Regions from separate parts of the Arthrobacter sp. 754 genome, predicted to be linked through region 2. Evidence: predicted binding sites of a transcription regulator. Region 2 holds the regulator's gene; each other region holds the start of a gene.
The links. The regulator LexA, encoded in region 2, represses DNA repair genes until DNA is damaged. The targets are predictions, from matches to a motif close to TCGAACANNTGTTCGA.
Positions count from the first base shown of each region.

Region 1: ABIA70_RS05070 (LexA family protein) is a predicted target of LexA. The motif match lies at 1,958-1,973, and genes of this name have one in related genera.
Region 3: ABIA70_RS00270 (DUF6504 family protein) is a predicted target of LexA. The motif match lies at 2,841-2,856, and genes of this name have one in related genera.

Region 1 is NZ_JBEPSC010000001.1:1,064,566-1,069,387, forward strand. It holds gene efeO (iron uptake system protein EfeO) at 1-503, shown strand, start outside; gene efeB (iron uptake transporter deferrochelatase/peroxidase subunit) at 500-1,852, shown strand; gene ABIA70_RS05070 (LexA family protein) at 1,987-2,418, shown strand; gene ABIA70_RS05075 (GNAT family N-acetyltransferase) at 2,393-2,965, opposite strand; gene ABIA70_RS05080 (Y-family DNA polymerase) at 3,048-4,346, shown strand; gene ABIA70_RS05085 (alpha/beta fold hydrolase) at 4,380-4,822, opposite strand, start outside.
Region 2 is NZ_JBEPSC010000002.1:826,854-831,675, forward strand. It holds gene hflX (GTPase HflX) at 1-159, shown strand, start outside; gene ABIA70_RS09230 (ATP-dependent DNA helicase) at 152-2,209, shown strand; gene lexA (transcriptional repressor LexA) at 2,332-3,078, opposite strand; gene ABIA70_RS09240 (LysM peptidoglycan-binding domain-containing protein) at 3,389-3,787, shown strand; gene ABIA70_RS09245 (histidinol-phosphate transaminase) at 3,872-4,822, shown strand, end outside.
Region 3 is NZ_JBEPSC010000001.1:57,529-62,350, forward strand. It holds gene ABIA70_RS00265 (DNA polymerase III subunit alpha) at 1-2,478, opposite strand, end outside; gene ABIA70_RS00270 (DUF6504 family protein) at 2,475-2,795, opposite strand; gene ABIA70_RS00275 (hypothetical protein) at 2,937-3,326, shown strand; gene ABIA70_RS00280 (chorismate mutase) at 3,338-3,658, opposite strand; gene ABIA70_RS00285 (VOC family protein) at 3,678-4,100, shown strand; gene ABIA70_RS00290 (SOS response-associated peptidase) at 4,113-4,822, opposite strand, start outside.

The DNA.
Region 1 (4,822 bases), on a different contig from region 2:
GGACCGGCTGGCACCGCGCCGAGAAGGACCTCTTCCCGCCGGCCGGTTTCACGGCTCTGACGGCCCCCGAACGGGAGACGCTCGCCGCCCAGCTGGTGGCCGACACCGAGGACCTGGCCGGCCGCACGCGCACCGTTGAACTCACCGCCGACAAACTGGGCAACGGTGCCAAGGAACTGCTCGACGAGGTCGCCACCGGAAAGGTCACCGGCGAGGAGGAAATCTGGTCGCACACGGACCTCTGGGACTTCCAGGCAAATGTGGACGGCGCCCGGATCGCCTTCGAGAACCTCAAGCCCGTGCTTGAGCAGAAGAACCCGGAACTCGCCGCGTCGCTGGAGGGGAAGTTCGCCGCCCTCCAGGCCGAACTCACCCAGCACGCCCGCGGTGACGGCTTCGTTTACTACGACGAACTGACCCCGGAGCAGGTCCAGAAGCTGGCTTCGCTGGTGGATGCACTGGGTGAGCCACTGTCCAACCTCACCGCCGCCGTCGTCCTGTGAGCGGCTGCCCATTCGGCGGAGGCACGGCCGACCCCGCACAGAGCATCGACCCCGCACAAAGTGAAGCACCGGCGCCGCGCATGTCCCGCAGGGGCCTGCTGGCGCTGGCAGGCGTGGGCAGTGCAGGAGCCGTGGCCGGTCTGGCCGCGGGCCTGCTCACCCAGGACGCCCTGGCTGCCGCGGCCACGCCGGCCGACGCCGGAACCGGCGACGTTGTGCCCTTCCACGGACCCACCCAGGCCGGCATCACCACCGCCGCACAGGACCGCCTCCACATGGCAGCATTCGACGTCACCACCGAGGACCGGGCTGCCCTCATCCGCCTCCTGAAGGACTGGACCGCCGCGGCCGAGGCCATGAGTCAGGGCCGCGAAACCGGCGCAACCGGTGCGGTGGACGGCCCCTACGACGCACCGCCCGAGGACACCGGCGAAGCACTGGGCCTCAGCGCCGGCAAACTCACCGTCACCTTCGCGTTCGGCGCCGGCCTGTTCGAAAAAGACGGCAAAGCACGCTTTGGCCTCGAGGGCCGCCGGCCAGACGCCCTGATCGACCTCCCGCATTTCCCGGGTGACGACCTGCAGGCCAACCGCAGCGGCGGCGACATCATCGTCCAGGCATGCGCGGACGATCCGCAGGTCGCCGTCCACGCAATCCGCAACCTCGCCCGCATCGGCTTCGGCAAAGCCCGGGTGCGCTGGTCCCAACTCGGTTTCGGCCGCACGTCCTCCACCTCCAGGAACCAGCAGACCCCGCGCAACCTTTTCGGCTTCAAGGACGGCACCAACAACCTCAAGGCCGAGGACACGGACCTGCTGAACGAACACGTCTGGGCCGGCCCGGGCACGCGGTCCGGCGAGGCCTGGATGCAGGGCGGCAGCTACCTGGTGGCGCGCCGCATCCGCATGCACATCGAAATCTGGGACCGCACCTCGCTGCGGGAACAGGAGGGGCTGATCGGACGGACCAAATCCGAAGGCTCCCCGCTGTCCGGGGGCAAGGAGTTCACCTCACCCGACTTTTCGCTCAAAGGCAAGGACGGCGAGCCCCTGATCGGCATGGACGCGCACGTCCGCCTCGCCCACGCTGACCAGAACGACGGCGTGCGGATGCTCCGCCGCGGCTACAACTACACCGACGGTTCCGACGGGCTCGGACACCTCGACGCCGGCCTGTTCTTCATTGCCTTCGTCAAGGATCCCCGCACGCACTACGTCCCGATGCAGATGGCCATGGCCAAGCAGGACACGCTTGCTTTGGAGTACCTCAAGCACACCAGTTCGGCCCTCGCGGCGGTGCCTCCCGGCGTCCAGCCCGGCGGGTTCATCGGCGAAGGCCTGTTCAGGTAATTTCCGCCTGAAGTGACCGCCCGCGGCGCCTCCGCGGTACCCGGCCTGCCGGAGGGAACCGGCGTGGTCTGCTCTTTGTCTGCGCCTGCCGCTACACTGAATGAATCGAACATATATTCGAATAAAGGTGTGTTGTGGGCGTTATCGTGGGTCCCCGTGTGATAGATGCGGGCATGTCGTTGTTGTCGGTGCTGATCTCACCTGTCCCGGTCGCGGCGGGGTTTCCCTCGCCGGCGCAGGACTATTTTGATGGCCGGATCGATTTGAACGAGCACCTGATCAAGGACATCACCAGCACATACGTTGTGCGGGTGTCCGGGGACTCCATGGAGGGTGCCGGCATCAGCGACGGCGACGAACTGATCGTCAACCGCGCCCTGGAACCGCGCGACGGCTGCGTGGTCGTCGCGGTCCTGGACGGGGAGCTCACGGTGAAGCGGCTCCGGATCACGGGCACCGGCGTCGTGCTCCAGGCCGAGAACCCTGCCTACCCGGACATCCGGGTCCCGGCCCTTGCGGACCTCGTCATCTGGGGTGTCGCTACGCGGTGCCTTCACCATGTTTAGGCGGCCGGGAGGGAGCGTCCGAGGACGGGTCCGGGAGCTGGCCGCGCCCGGAAAGGATCCGCACCATGCGGAGCTCACGCACGCCGTCGTCCACGTTCACCGTCCCGTCCGCCACGAAGCCGTGCTTGCGGTAGAACGCCTGCGCCCGGGGATTCGGATCGGCCACCCAGAGCGCTGCCGAATCTTCCGGGCCGACGACGGCGTCCAGGAGGGCGGCGCCGGCGCCTGTCCCGTGCTCAGCGGCGAGGACGTAGAGCACATACAGGTGCGTGCCCCACTGCGCACCTGGGCTCTGCGGCGGCCCCGCCATCGCGATCCCGATCATTTCGCCGTCGCGTTCGGCCACGGCGACGCGGTTGGCGCGGTATCGTTCATCGCTGAGAGCGGTGGTCCAGAACCGTTCCCGGACTGCGGGCAATCCGGGGTCGTCCAGGACGCGGTCCGCCATCACGCCGCGGTAGGTCTCACGCCACGACTGCACGTTCACTCGGGCCATCACGGCGGCGTCTTCGACGCGCGCGCGGCGGACTTTCACCGGGTTATCCATAACCGAAACTCTACCGAGGGCAGCGGCCTGTCCGGCGGCCGGATTCGGTGCCTTACCGGGCCTACGCAGGCGGGTTGGAGCAATGTCTAAGCCGGCGGTGATGCGCCGGATGCCGCAGATCGCCCACGTGGACGTGAACTGCTTCTACGCCTCGGCCGAGCGGGCCTTCGACCCGTCACTGGAGGGCATACCCGTGGTGGTGCTGTCCAACAACGACGGCTGCGCGGTCACCCGTTCCCCCGAGGCCAAAGCCCTGGGCATCGCCGTGGGTGAGCCGTGGTTCAAGCTCGCCCCGAGGGCCAAGGAATGGGGGCTGGTGGCCCTCTCCAGCAACTACGAGCTCTACGGCGACATGAGCGCCAGGGTGATGGAGCTGCTGGGCCGGTACTCTGCCTGGCTGGAGGTCTACAGCATCGACGAGGCCTTCCTCGGCGTCAAAGGCACCCCGGCTGAGCTGCTGACGCTGGGCAGGGCCATGAAGGCCGCTGTCCGCCGGAACGTGGGCGTCCCGGTTTGTGTGGGGATCGCGACGACGAAAACCCTGGCCAAGCTGGCCAACAAATGGGCGAAGAACAACCCCGGCTTCGGCGGGGTCTGCCACTGGGACTCGGTGCCCGGCGTCGAACGGGAAGGCCTGATGCGGCGCCTGTCCGTCATCGAAATCTGGGGAGTGGCCACGCGGCTGACCAAACGGCTAAACGTCCTGGGTATTTTTTCGATCCTTGACCTGTCCCGGGCCGATCCTGTCATGATCCGGGACCGGTTCTCGGTGGTCATGATGCGCACCGTGCTGGAACTGCAGGGAACGCCCTGCATCCCGATGGAGGAGGAGCGGATCGGTCGCGACCAGCTGATCTTTTCCCGCTCGTTCGCCACACCCATCACCACGGCGGCAGGGGTCCGGCAGGTGCTGAGCGTCTATGGGCAGCAGGCCTCGGCGCGGCTGGCCAAGCACGGTCTGCAGGCAAAAGTCCTCACGGCGTTCGCCGGCACCTCACACTTCAACCCGAAGGACACTACGTACCCGTCGGTGTGCATCCCGCTGCCGATGCCCACGGCGGATCCGGTGATCCTGACCAGGGCCTCCCACGCCCTGTTGCCCCTCATCCACGAAGGCGTTAAGTATGCCAGGGCCGGGATCATGGTCACCGACCTGCGGCCCACCGGCAATCAGGCGCCCCTGTCCCTGTTCGAGAACGCGCACGAGGAACGCCGCATCGGATCGCTTCTGGAAGACGTGGCCCGCCGGTACGGCCGCGGCTCCATCGGGCTCGGCCACGCCGGCATCCGGGTCGGGCCGGACTGGACCATGAAACGGGACATGCTCTCCCCCCGCTACACCACGCACTGGGATGAACTTCCGGTCGTCAAGGCTGCCTAGCCAGCGCCCGGCGGCGTCCGGGCAGGTACCTGGCTACCCGGAGCGGGAAAGAAAAGCCCGGATAGCGTCCGCCATTGGCTTGGCCTGGGTCCAGTGCAGGTAGTGCCCGCCCTCCAGGGTGATGATTTCCTGCCGTTTGACGTTCTTCAGCAGGTTCTGCGTCGCGGCTGTCTTGGTTGTTATCGAATCGGACTTGTCATCGGCGAGGAAGGCCAGGACGCGCAGGTCGTCCGGATACGTGACTCCCCTGAGTGCTGCGGCGTTGTTTGCGATCCGGGCTGTTTCGTCAGCGACGGCGGCATTGCCGAAATTCCAGTTCATCATCCGGCGCATGCGTTGCAGCTCGTCGTCGGTATAGGCGTCGCTGTCCGGGTCGAAGATGCCGGGGGCAACTGCGGCGACCGCACGGACCAGTCCGGTGACCGCGAGCGCCTTTCCCCAGTTGATGCCCGGATCCGGGTCCGGCACAGGCTGGC
Region 2 (4,822 bases):
CTCCTGATCCCGTACGACCGCGGTGACCTGATCAGCAAGCTGCACGAGACCGATGCCGAGATCCTGAGCCTGGATCACGGTGAGGACGGCACACGCGCTGTGGTGATGGTCCGCGAAGGCCTGGCTGCTGAACTGGAATCATTCGTCAACCATGACTGAGGTTGTGGTGGGGGAAACTACGGCTACGGCGGCCGAGCAGTTCGTGATCGAACTGCTCGACCGCGCGGTCGCGGGCATGGGCGGTCAGAGCCGGAGCGGCCAGCACGAGATGGCCAGGCAGGTTGCCAAGGCCATTGAAACCGGTGACCACCTGCTCGTCCAGGCCGGTACGGGCACCGGCAAGTCGCTCGCCTACCTCATCCCGCTGATTGCGCACTCGCTTGTCAGTGACAAGCCGACGCTGGTTTCCACCGCCACACTTGCGTTGCAGACCCAAATTGTGGGCCGTGACCTTCCGCGGCTGCTCAAGAGCATCACCCCTGCCCTTGACCGGCCCGTCAAGGTCGCGTTGGTCAAGGGCCGTTCCAACTATGTGTGCAGGCACAAACTCGAAGGCGGGTTCCCCTCCGAGGAACCTGCTGAGGGCCAGCTTTTCTCCCTGGGCGAGGACACGTCCGTCCCGCATTTCGCCGCCGCCCTCGGCGGTCCTTCGTCCCAGTTGGGGAAGGAAGTAGTACGCCTGCGCGAGTGGGCGGAGAAAACAAGCACCGGGGACCGCGACGAGCTTGTTCCCGGCGTCACGGACCGCGCATGGCGGCAGGTTTCCGTGACCTCGATGGAATGCCTGGGGGCGCAGAAGTGCCCGATGGCGGCGGAGTGCTTCAGCGAGCTGGCACGCCACGACGCTGCAGACGCCGACGTCGTGGTCACCAACCACGCCATGCTCGCCGTCAGCGCCTTTGAAGGCCTGGCAGTGCTTCCCGAGTACGACGTCGTGGTGGTGGATGAGGCCCACGAACTCCAGGACCGGGTCACCGGGGCTGTGTCCGGGCAGCTCTCCGTGGCAATGGTGCACGCTGCCGCCTCCGGCGCACGGAAGCACACCGCCATTACGGTCGATGCCCTCAACGCGGCTGCCGCAAACCTGGAGCTCGCCGTGGCCGGTGTGCCCAACGGGCTGCTCCCCAACGGCCTCAACGACGAACAACTGGACTGTGTGGACCAGTTGCGCGAAGCGTGCCGGGCGGCACTTTCCGATTCCAAGGGCGAAGGCAGCCAAACGGCCGACGGCGGGCGGCAGCTTGCCCGCTCACGGCTGATGCTCATCCTTGAACTGTGCGAACGGCTGATCGTAGCCCGCGAGAACCGCGAAGTGGTCTGGTTCTCCCGTGCCAGTACGTTCGATCCGCAGCAGGGCTACGGGCAGCCGGATGATACGGCGCCGGTCCTGATCAATATTGCACCGCTCAGCGTTGCGGGGAAGCTGCGTGAAGGGCTCTTTGCCGGCCACACCGTCGTGCTGACCTCAGCAACCCTCGCCATCGGTTCAGCCTTCGAACCGGCCGCCGGCGGGCTGGGGCTGGTAGGGGAGGGGGCGCCGAGCTGGACCGGTATCGATGTCGGTTCCCCGTTTGACTACCCCAGGCAGGGAATCCTCTACGTGGCCGGGCACCTGCCCAAACCCGGGCGCGGGGCAGCGCCCGAGGCCCTGGACGAACTCGAGGCGCTGATCCGGGCCTCCGGGGGCGGCGCGCTGTGTCTCTTTTCGTCCCGCCGCGCGGCCGAGGAGGCAGCCGAGGCCATGCGTCCGCGGCTGGGGCTCAGCATCCTGTGCCAGGGCGATTCAACGATGACTGCCCTGGTCAAGCAGTTCGCGGATGAGCCCGACACATGCCTGTTCGGGACCATGTCCCTGTGGCAGGGCGTTGACGTTCCGGGCGGATCGTGCCGCCTGGTGGTGATCGACCGTATTCCGTTCCCGCGGCCGGATGATCCCCTGATGACAGCCCGTTCACGTGCCGTGGCGCAGGCCGGCGGAAACGGGTTCATGGCCGTTTCGGCCACCCATGCCGCTATCCGCCTGGCCCAGGGGGCAGGACGGCTGATCCGTTCCACGGGCGACAAGGGGGTAGTGGCTGTCCTCGATCCGCGGCTTGCCACGGAGCGGTACGCCGGATTCCTGCGCGCCGCGCTTCCGCCGTTCTGGCCTACGACGGACCGCAAAACTGCTTTCGCAGCCTTGGAAAGGCTGGCGAAGGAGGGCTCCTGAGGCCTGGCCCGGATGAGCGTGAGCGGCTTCCAGGACCAACGACAACGCGGGGTCACCTAATGCCCCTTCGGGTCCTCCCGAGAGGCACTAAGTGACTCCGCGTTGCTTTTACGCCAAACGAACTACAGTGACCGCAGGACCGAGACAACCTTTCCCATGATGGTGGCGTGGTCCCCGAGGATGGGCTCGTACTGGGTGTTCTGGGGCAACAGCCAGGTGTGGCCATCGCGCTGGCGGAAGGTCTTCACGGTTGCTTCGTCGTCCAGGAGCGCCGCCACGATATCGCCATTGACGGCGTCGGCCTGCCGGCGGACCACCACCCAGTCGCCGTCGCAAATGGCGGCGTCCACCATGGAGTCGCCGGCCACCCGCAGCATGAACAGTTCCCCCTGGCCCACGAGCTGGCGCGGCAGGGGCATGACATCCTCCACCACCTGATCGGCAAGGATCGGCCCGCCGGCTGCGATCCGGCCGACGAGCGGCACCATTGCCGTGTCCATCGCGGTGGGAAGTTCCGTCACCGTCCCGCCGATATTGTGCATCAGCGCAGGTTTGCCCGACCCGCTCGGTTTCGTGGATCCGCCGTCCAGCGTGAGGGGCATCAGGACTTCCATCGCGCGGGGGCGCTTCGGATCCCGGCGGAGGTATCCCAGCTTTTCGAGCTGCGAGAGCTGGTGCGTGACGCTGGAAAGGCTGGCCAGCCCTACGGTGTCACCGATCTCCCGCATGGACGGAGGGTAACCGTTGTCATTGACCGAGCGCTGGATGGTTTCGAGAATCTTCTTTTGACGGGCAGTGAGCCCCTTCGGGGTCCTCTGGGGCTGGCGGCCCTGGGGGTTCGCCTTGCCCTCGGCGGCTGGTGCTGCCATGTTCGCCAATGCCTTTCGGTTGCCCGGGTGCTGTCCGGATTAATTGTCAGACCCTGCTGATCAACTACTGAGGTGGTTGTTCTTTGATCCAAACGTAGGCCAGCCACATTGCTTTTTCAAACATCTGTTCTAGCGAGTCTCGACAATGTTCGTTGATAAGTGCTAAAACTAGGGAAGCAAAGTTCGAATATGTGTTCTACTCGTCGCAGGCAGCGTTCGAAACCGGGGCAGTAGGCCCCGGGATCGGATATCGCAGGCGGACGCACAGGGCGCACCGGGCAGCACAGTATGGTCCAGGAGGGCTAATTTCATGTCAGCTACATCCGCTTCACACGACTCCCGTCCGCAGTTCGTTTCCGTCCAGCACCTCACGGCGGGTCCTGAGCGCACCAAGGCCCAGCCACTGCGTCTGACCAGGCGCGGCCGGATCGTCCTGATTGGCATCCCGCTGGTCATCCTGGCTGCGGTCCTGCTGTCGCTGGCAGGATTCCTTAATGCCCCGGCCAAGGCAGCGGATTCGGCAGCGGATCTCTCGGTAACTCCCACGGTGTCTGTCACGGTTCAGGCGGGCCAGTCACTCTGGGCCATCGCCGGCGCGGTAGCACCCGAGAGGGATCCCCGTGATGTCATCGCCGATATTGTTCAGCTGAACAACCTCCCGGCCGGCGGCGTGGTGCCGGGCCAGCAGCTCTTCGTGCCCGCCAAGTAGGCTTCGGGGCAGCCAAAAGGGTATGCGCAGCCCCTCCGGCCCGTCATATTTTTCGGGTGTCTTCGTCGGCACTAAACTGTTCAGGTGAATGACCAGTTAGAGCGTCTGAACCGACTTCCCCTCCGGACCAATCTCCGTGGACTGACACCGTACGGTGCCCCGCAACTGGATGTCCCCATCCTGCTGAACGTCAACGAGAACACCCATGGCGTCCCGGCGGACGTCCGCGCCGCAATCAGCGCGGCTGTTACCGAAGCGGCAGCAGGGCTCAACCGGTACCCGGACCGTGAATTCACCGAACTCCGCGAAGCGCTGGCCGAGTACCTTGGCCATGGCCTTGACGCCACCAACATCTGGGCAGCCAACGGGTCCAATGAGGTCCTGCAGCAGATACTCCAGGCTTTTGGCGGGCCCGGACGCACGGCTCTGGGATTCCCGCCCACGTATTCCATGTACCCCCTCCTGGCCAGTGGCACCGATACCGGGTACATCATCGGGCAGCGTGCAGGGGACTACGGGCTGAGCGCAGAATCGGCAGCACTGCAGGTCAAGGAGCTGCAGCCGAACATCGTGTTCCTTTGCTCGCCAAACAATCCCACGGGCACGGGTCTGGGACTGGATGTAGTCGAGGCGGTCTATGCCGCAGGCGAGGCCAGCCAGACCATTGTGATCGTTGACGAGGCGTACCACGAGTTCGCCCACGACGGGACGCCCAGCGCCCTGACCTTGCTTCCCGGAAGGGAGCGCCTCATTGTGTCACGCACCATGAGTAAGGCTTTTGCCCTCGCGGGTGCCCGCCTGGGCTACATGGCAGCGGCGCCCGAAGTGACGGACGCCCTGCGCCTGGTCCGGCTGCCGTACCACCTCTCCGCCATAACCCAGGCGACAGGCCTGGCGGCCCTCCGGCACCGGACCGCCCTCATGGCCGACGTCCAGGACATCAAGGCGCAGCGGGACCGCATCGTAACGGAACTGACCCGGATGGGCCTCAAGCCCGCAGCCTCGGATTCGAACTACGTCTTCTTCGGCGGGCTG
Region 3 (4,822 bases), on a different contig from region 2:
CAGCCAGGCCGACTGGTAGGTGGGCACGGCAAATGCGGCTCCGTGGGCTTTGCAGAAGCCAAAGCTGCCAAACGCTTTAAGGGTGCCCCAGACCTTATCCACCACTTCGGGGGTATAGCCCTTTGCCCTGGCTTCCCTGCGGAAAAAATCTTCCACTTTCAGCTCGAGGACTTCATTGCCCAGCGCCCGGCGGAACTCATCCGCCCGCGCCAGCCCGCAACCGGTCATGACATCGAATGTCTTGAGGATCTGTTCATGGAAGACAGTGACTCCATGGGTTTCCTGAAGCACCGGTTTCAGGTCAGGGTGCGGATAGACCTCCGGAGCGAACCCGTGCCGGTGCTCCAGGAAAGGCCGGACCATGTCGGACTTCATCGGACCGGGCCGGAACAGCGAAATGTCGATGATGAGGTCATTGAACTCACGCGGGGCCATCTTGCCGATCAGCTCACGCTGTCCGGGTGACTCGATCTGGAAACAGCCAAGGGTGTGGGTGCTGCGGATCAGTTCGTAGGTTGGTTCATCGTCCAGCGGCACCGCGTTGAGATTGATCATGCCATTCGCGGCGATGTAATCCGGCCCTGTCCCGTCGGAACCCAGGGGATGGCTGCCCGCGGCAACAACTTCAGCTTTGGATGGATGGATCCGGATCACTTCCCGGACGGCAAAGGCCATGGCACTTTGCATCCTGACCCCCAGGACATCGAGCTTGAGCATGCCCATGGGATCCATGTCGTGTTTGTCGAACTGGCTCATGGGCAGGCCCAAACCGCTGGGCTGGACGGGGGTCCGGTCCAGGAGTGTGGCGTCGCCCAGGATCACTCCGCAGGGGTGCATGGAAATATGGCGGGGCAGCCGGTCCAGCCGTTCCGTCAGGTCCACCAGCAGATCAAGCTGCTGGTTTTCGGCATAGTCCCGCTGCTCCACCCGGCCGGCAAATTCCCTGAGCTCAGGCTTCTCCACCAGGGCTTCACGGAATTTCCGGGCCGAAAATCTCCACAGTTGCTTGGCGATTTCCCCGACATCGCCTTCGTCCATGCCCAACGCCATTCCGGCATCACGGACCGCACCACGGGCGCGGTATCCGTTCTGCATGCTCATCAGGGTTACCCGCTCGGCGCCGAACCGGTCAAAGATCCTCCGGTAGACGTTGTGCCGCTCAGCGCTTTCGACGTCGATGTCAATGTCCGGCAGGGTGGCGCGGTCCCGGGAAAGGAACCGCTCAAAGATGAGGTCATGCTGAAGCGGGTTAACGTGGCTTACCTCGATCAGGTAATTGACCAGACTTGAGGCTCCGGAACCACGCGCGGCCGCCCTGACTCCCATGTCCTGGATCATCCGGGAAACTTCCGCAACGGTGAGGAAGTAGGAGGAGAACCCAAGATTCCGGATGATGCCAAGCTCGTGATCAAGCCGGTGACGCATCTCCTTATTTGCAGAGCCTGTAATCCCGGGGAACCGGCGGCCGATTCCAGCTTCGCAGCGCTGCACCAGTTCCCGGTGCGGGTCCTGGCTGATTCCAATCACTGAGGCTTCAGGGACCACAGGCTGTTTCCACCCCATGTCCGTCACCGGATCAATCCGGCAGAAATCGGCGAGCGCCTCAGTCTGTGCCATCAGCTGTTTGAGGTCCGCCGTTCCGTAACCTGCAGCATTGATGATTTCCTTGCCCAGCTGAAGCATCTGCCCTGCTGATTTCAGCCAGCCCTGGCCGTTGGGCTGGAGCAGCGGTTCGGCCGCTAGTTCCGGCAGGGACTTCAGCGTCCGGGCGGAGTCGAGTACGTCAGCTGTGGCAGCGCCGTCCTCGGCGCAGTAGCGGACTGCATTGGTCAGCACGGCCGGGACCCGGTGTTCTTCCGCGAGCTTCAGCATGCGCACCGCATGGGAGGTACTCAAGGGCGCTCCGGGGGCACTGAGCTGGGAGACCACCTCGGCAACCAGCGTTCCGGCAGGCATGGTCTCGACCCAGAGCTTGAAAAGTGTGCGCGGCAATAGGTACCGCCTGCCGCCCATGGCCCGGCCGACGTCGGAATCCGGTCCGATCAGGACGGTCAGCACAGGCTTCAGGGTTTTTGGGTCAAGCGTGCGTGAGGCGAGTTCGGCGCGGGTGACAGCCACCGGCACCGCTCCCCCGGATTTGCCGGATGTGCGGGCATGGGCATCAGAGACCAACCGGCACAGGGCGCGGTAGCCTGCCCCGTTGTTGTGGCCACGGGCGAGCACCACCACCCTGCCGGCGAGCTGGGTGCGGTGGTCGCCGTCGTCGTCGAAGACCGCAAGGTCAACTCCCACCACAGGATCTATGCCGGCAGCCATACAGGCTTTGAGGTGTTTTACGGTGCCGTAAAGGCCGTCCCTGTCAGTGCAGGCAAGCGCAGTTGCGCCGTCAGCGGCTGCGGCCTGGGCCAGCTCATCAGGCCAGGAAACGCCGTAGTGCGCGCTGAAGGCGGTGGAAACGTGGAGGTGCGTGAAGGTCATGCCGTTTTGGGCCGGAGTGCGTCGTGGATCCGCAGCAGCCTCCAGCGGCCGCTGCTGATGTGCCTGGTGAGGTCCAGGGTGAGCGGTTCTGCGGCATCCCGCCGGACGTCCTGCACCTGGACGCGCCAGATCTCGTGATCCACCAGCCCGGGCCCGCTGCCGAGGGGTGCGCGGCTTTCCTCAGCCCACCATTGACGGCGTTCATACCACCGTGAAGGTTCGGCGCATACCGTGTAGTGCCGACCGGCCCACTGGAGATCCAACGGCTGGCCGGCTGGAGTGCAACGGACCTCCACGGACTCGCTGAACATACCCATGGGTGCCTCCCGGAGCGGCTGATACAGACGTTCACAACAATTCGTTCGAATATGTGTTCGAACAAATCCAGTCTACGCCGGTGCCCTGACAAAACCTAGACGGGGGTGGACGGACGGCCAGCAGGAGGGCAGGATTGTGCCATGAGCTCCCATGACGCACTCCTCAAGCACGTAAGCATCAAAGCCCAGGACAACACGCTCGTGGCCAACTTTGATATCGACGGCAACATACCGGGCGCGGGTGCGTACGTTGTGGGACTGGTGGCGTCGAGCCCTGACCATTCATCACAAAGACGGCTGGGTATTGAATTCCTGAACGGGGAGGCAATCGCCTTCTACTCGTTCTGCCATGACCAGACCACCGAGGAAAATTACGACCTTTCCGGAGTGTCCCACTCGGGCAACACCATCACGGGAAACTTTCCCATGGCAGCCATTCAGGGCCTGGGCAAAGGGCACTTCATGACAGCGTTCAGCGAGGCCGACGGCCGCGATTTCCAGGGGGGCTTCCCGGTCGAGGAAGCACTGTAAAGAGACCGGCTTTAGCTGGTCTCTTTGTGTACCTTCATTTCGAGTTCGATGAAGCCTGAAATCATGGCCCGGTAGGTTGATTCCACGATGTCCGGGTCGATGTCCTTCTTTTCGGCAGCGTTCCGTACATGCTCGATCACCCGTTCCACCCTGCCGGGAGCCCTGACTTCGGCGTCGTCGCCTTTCAGGGTTCCGGCGATCCGGATCAGCCGTTCACGCCGCGCGATCAGGGTGACGATCTGGTCGTCCACCTCGTCCACCGCAATGCGCACGGCAGCGAGCTGTTCCTTGTCGGCCAAAGCGTCCCGTTCGTTTCCTTGTATTGTCGCCATGATCTGACAGTATCGAAGCATGCAGCCCAGAGTCGACTTCATCTCACTAGGTGTTCGCAGCGTTGAGGCCTCCCGCCGGTTCTATGCGGAGGGCCTCGGCTGGCCCATCCACCGCGAAATTCCGGGCGATGTGGTGTTTATCCAGGTCAACCACGGCCTGATGCTTTCCCTGTGGGATGCCAGGCAGATGCAGGCCGAGGCAGGGGTGGACGCCCCCGGCGCTGTCCCGTGCATCACCCTCAGCCACAATCTGGCCAGCCATGAGGAAGTGGACCAGGTCCTGGCCGACGCGGCGGCTGCCGGCGCCGCCATCATTGCCGAGCCCGTCACGCAGCCGTGGGGAGGGTACAGCGGCTATTTCGCGGATCCGGACGGCTTCCGCTGGGAAGTTGCCTACAACCCCACTTGGGCAGTGGACGACGGCGGCGGAGTCACCGTTTAGCGGCATCCCGCCTTAGAAGAGTGCCTCCACCGGCCGGATGAGTTCGGGGGAATTGTTGCGCACGTTTCCCACCTCCCGGCCTACCGAATCAACGTGCCAGTCCGCAGCCACGTCCTTCACATGGGCACGGACCAGGTCCACGAGGAATGCGGCATCGTCTATCTGCGGGTCGATCCAGGACTCCATCGTGGCCCGGTCCATGGGCAGCGGCACACGGTCATGCAGGGCAGTAAGCCTGCCGAAGACAGTCGACTCCGCGCCCGGCGGCGGGGTGTCTGCCGTCAGGATGGAGGTGGAGAGCAGCCACCGTCCGGGATCGTCCTCTGATTTGGACGGGTCCTTCCACCATTCGTACAGGCCGGCGAACACCAGGCCGTTCCCCTCGCCCGGGTGGACGTAGTAGGGCTGCTTGGCTTTGCCCGTGCCCTGCTTCCACTCGTAATATCCGTCCGCGGGAACGGCGCAGCGGCGGGACTGGACGGCCTTGCGGAACGCGGGCTTTTCCAGCACCGTTTCGCTCCGGGCGTTGATCATTTTGGAGCCGATGCCGGGATCCTTGGCCCAGGACGGCACCAGTCCCCAGCGGGCCACATGCAGCTGCCGCACCGTCGAGTCGTCCTTCAGGCGCTCCAGCACAATGGGAACATCATCGGTTGGCGCCACATTCCAGGACGGCGGCAGCTCGACGTTCTCCTCCAGCTCCGCGTCGAATTCCGCCAGCA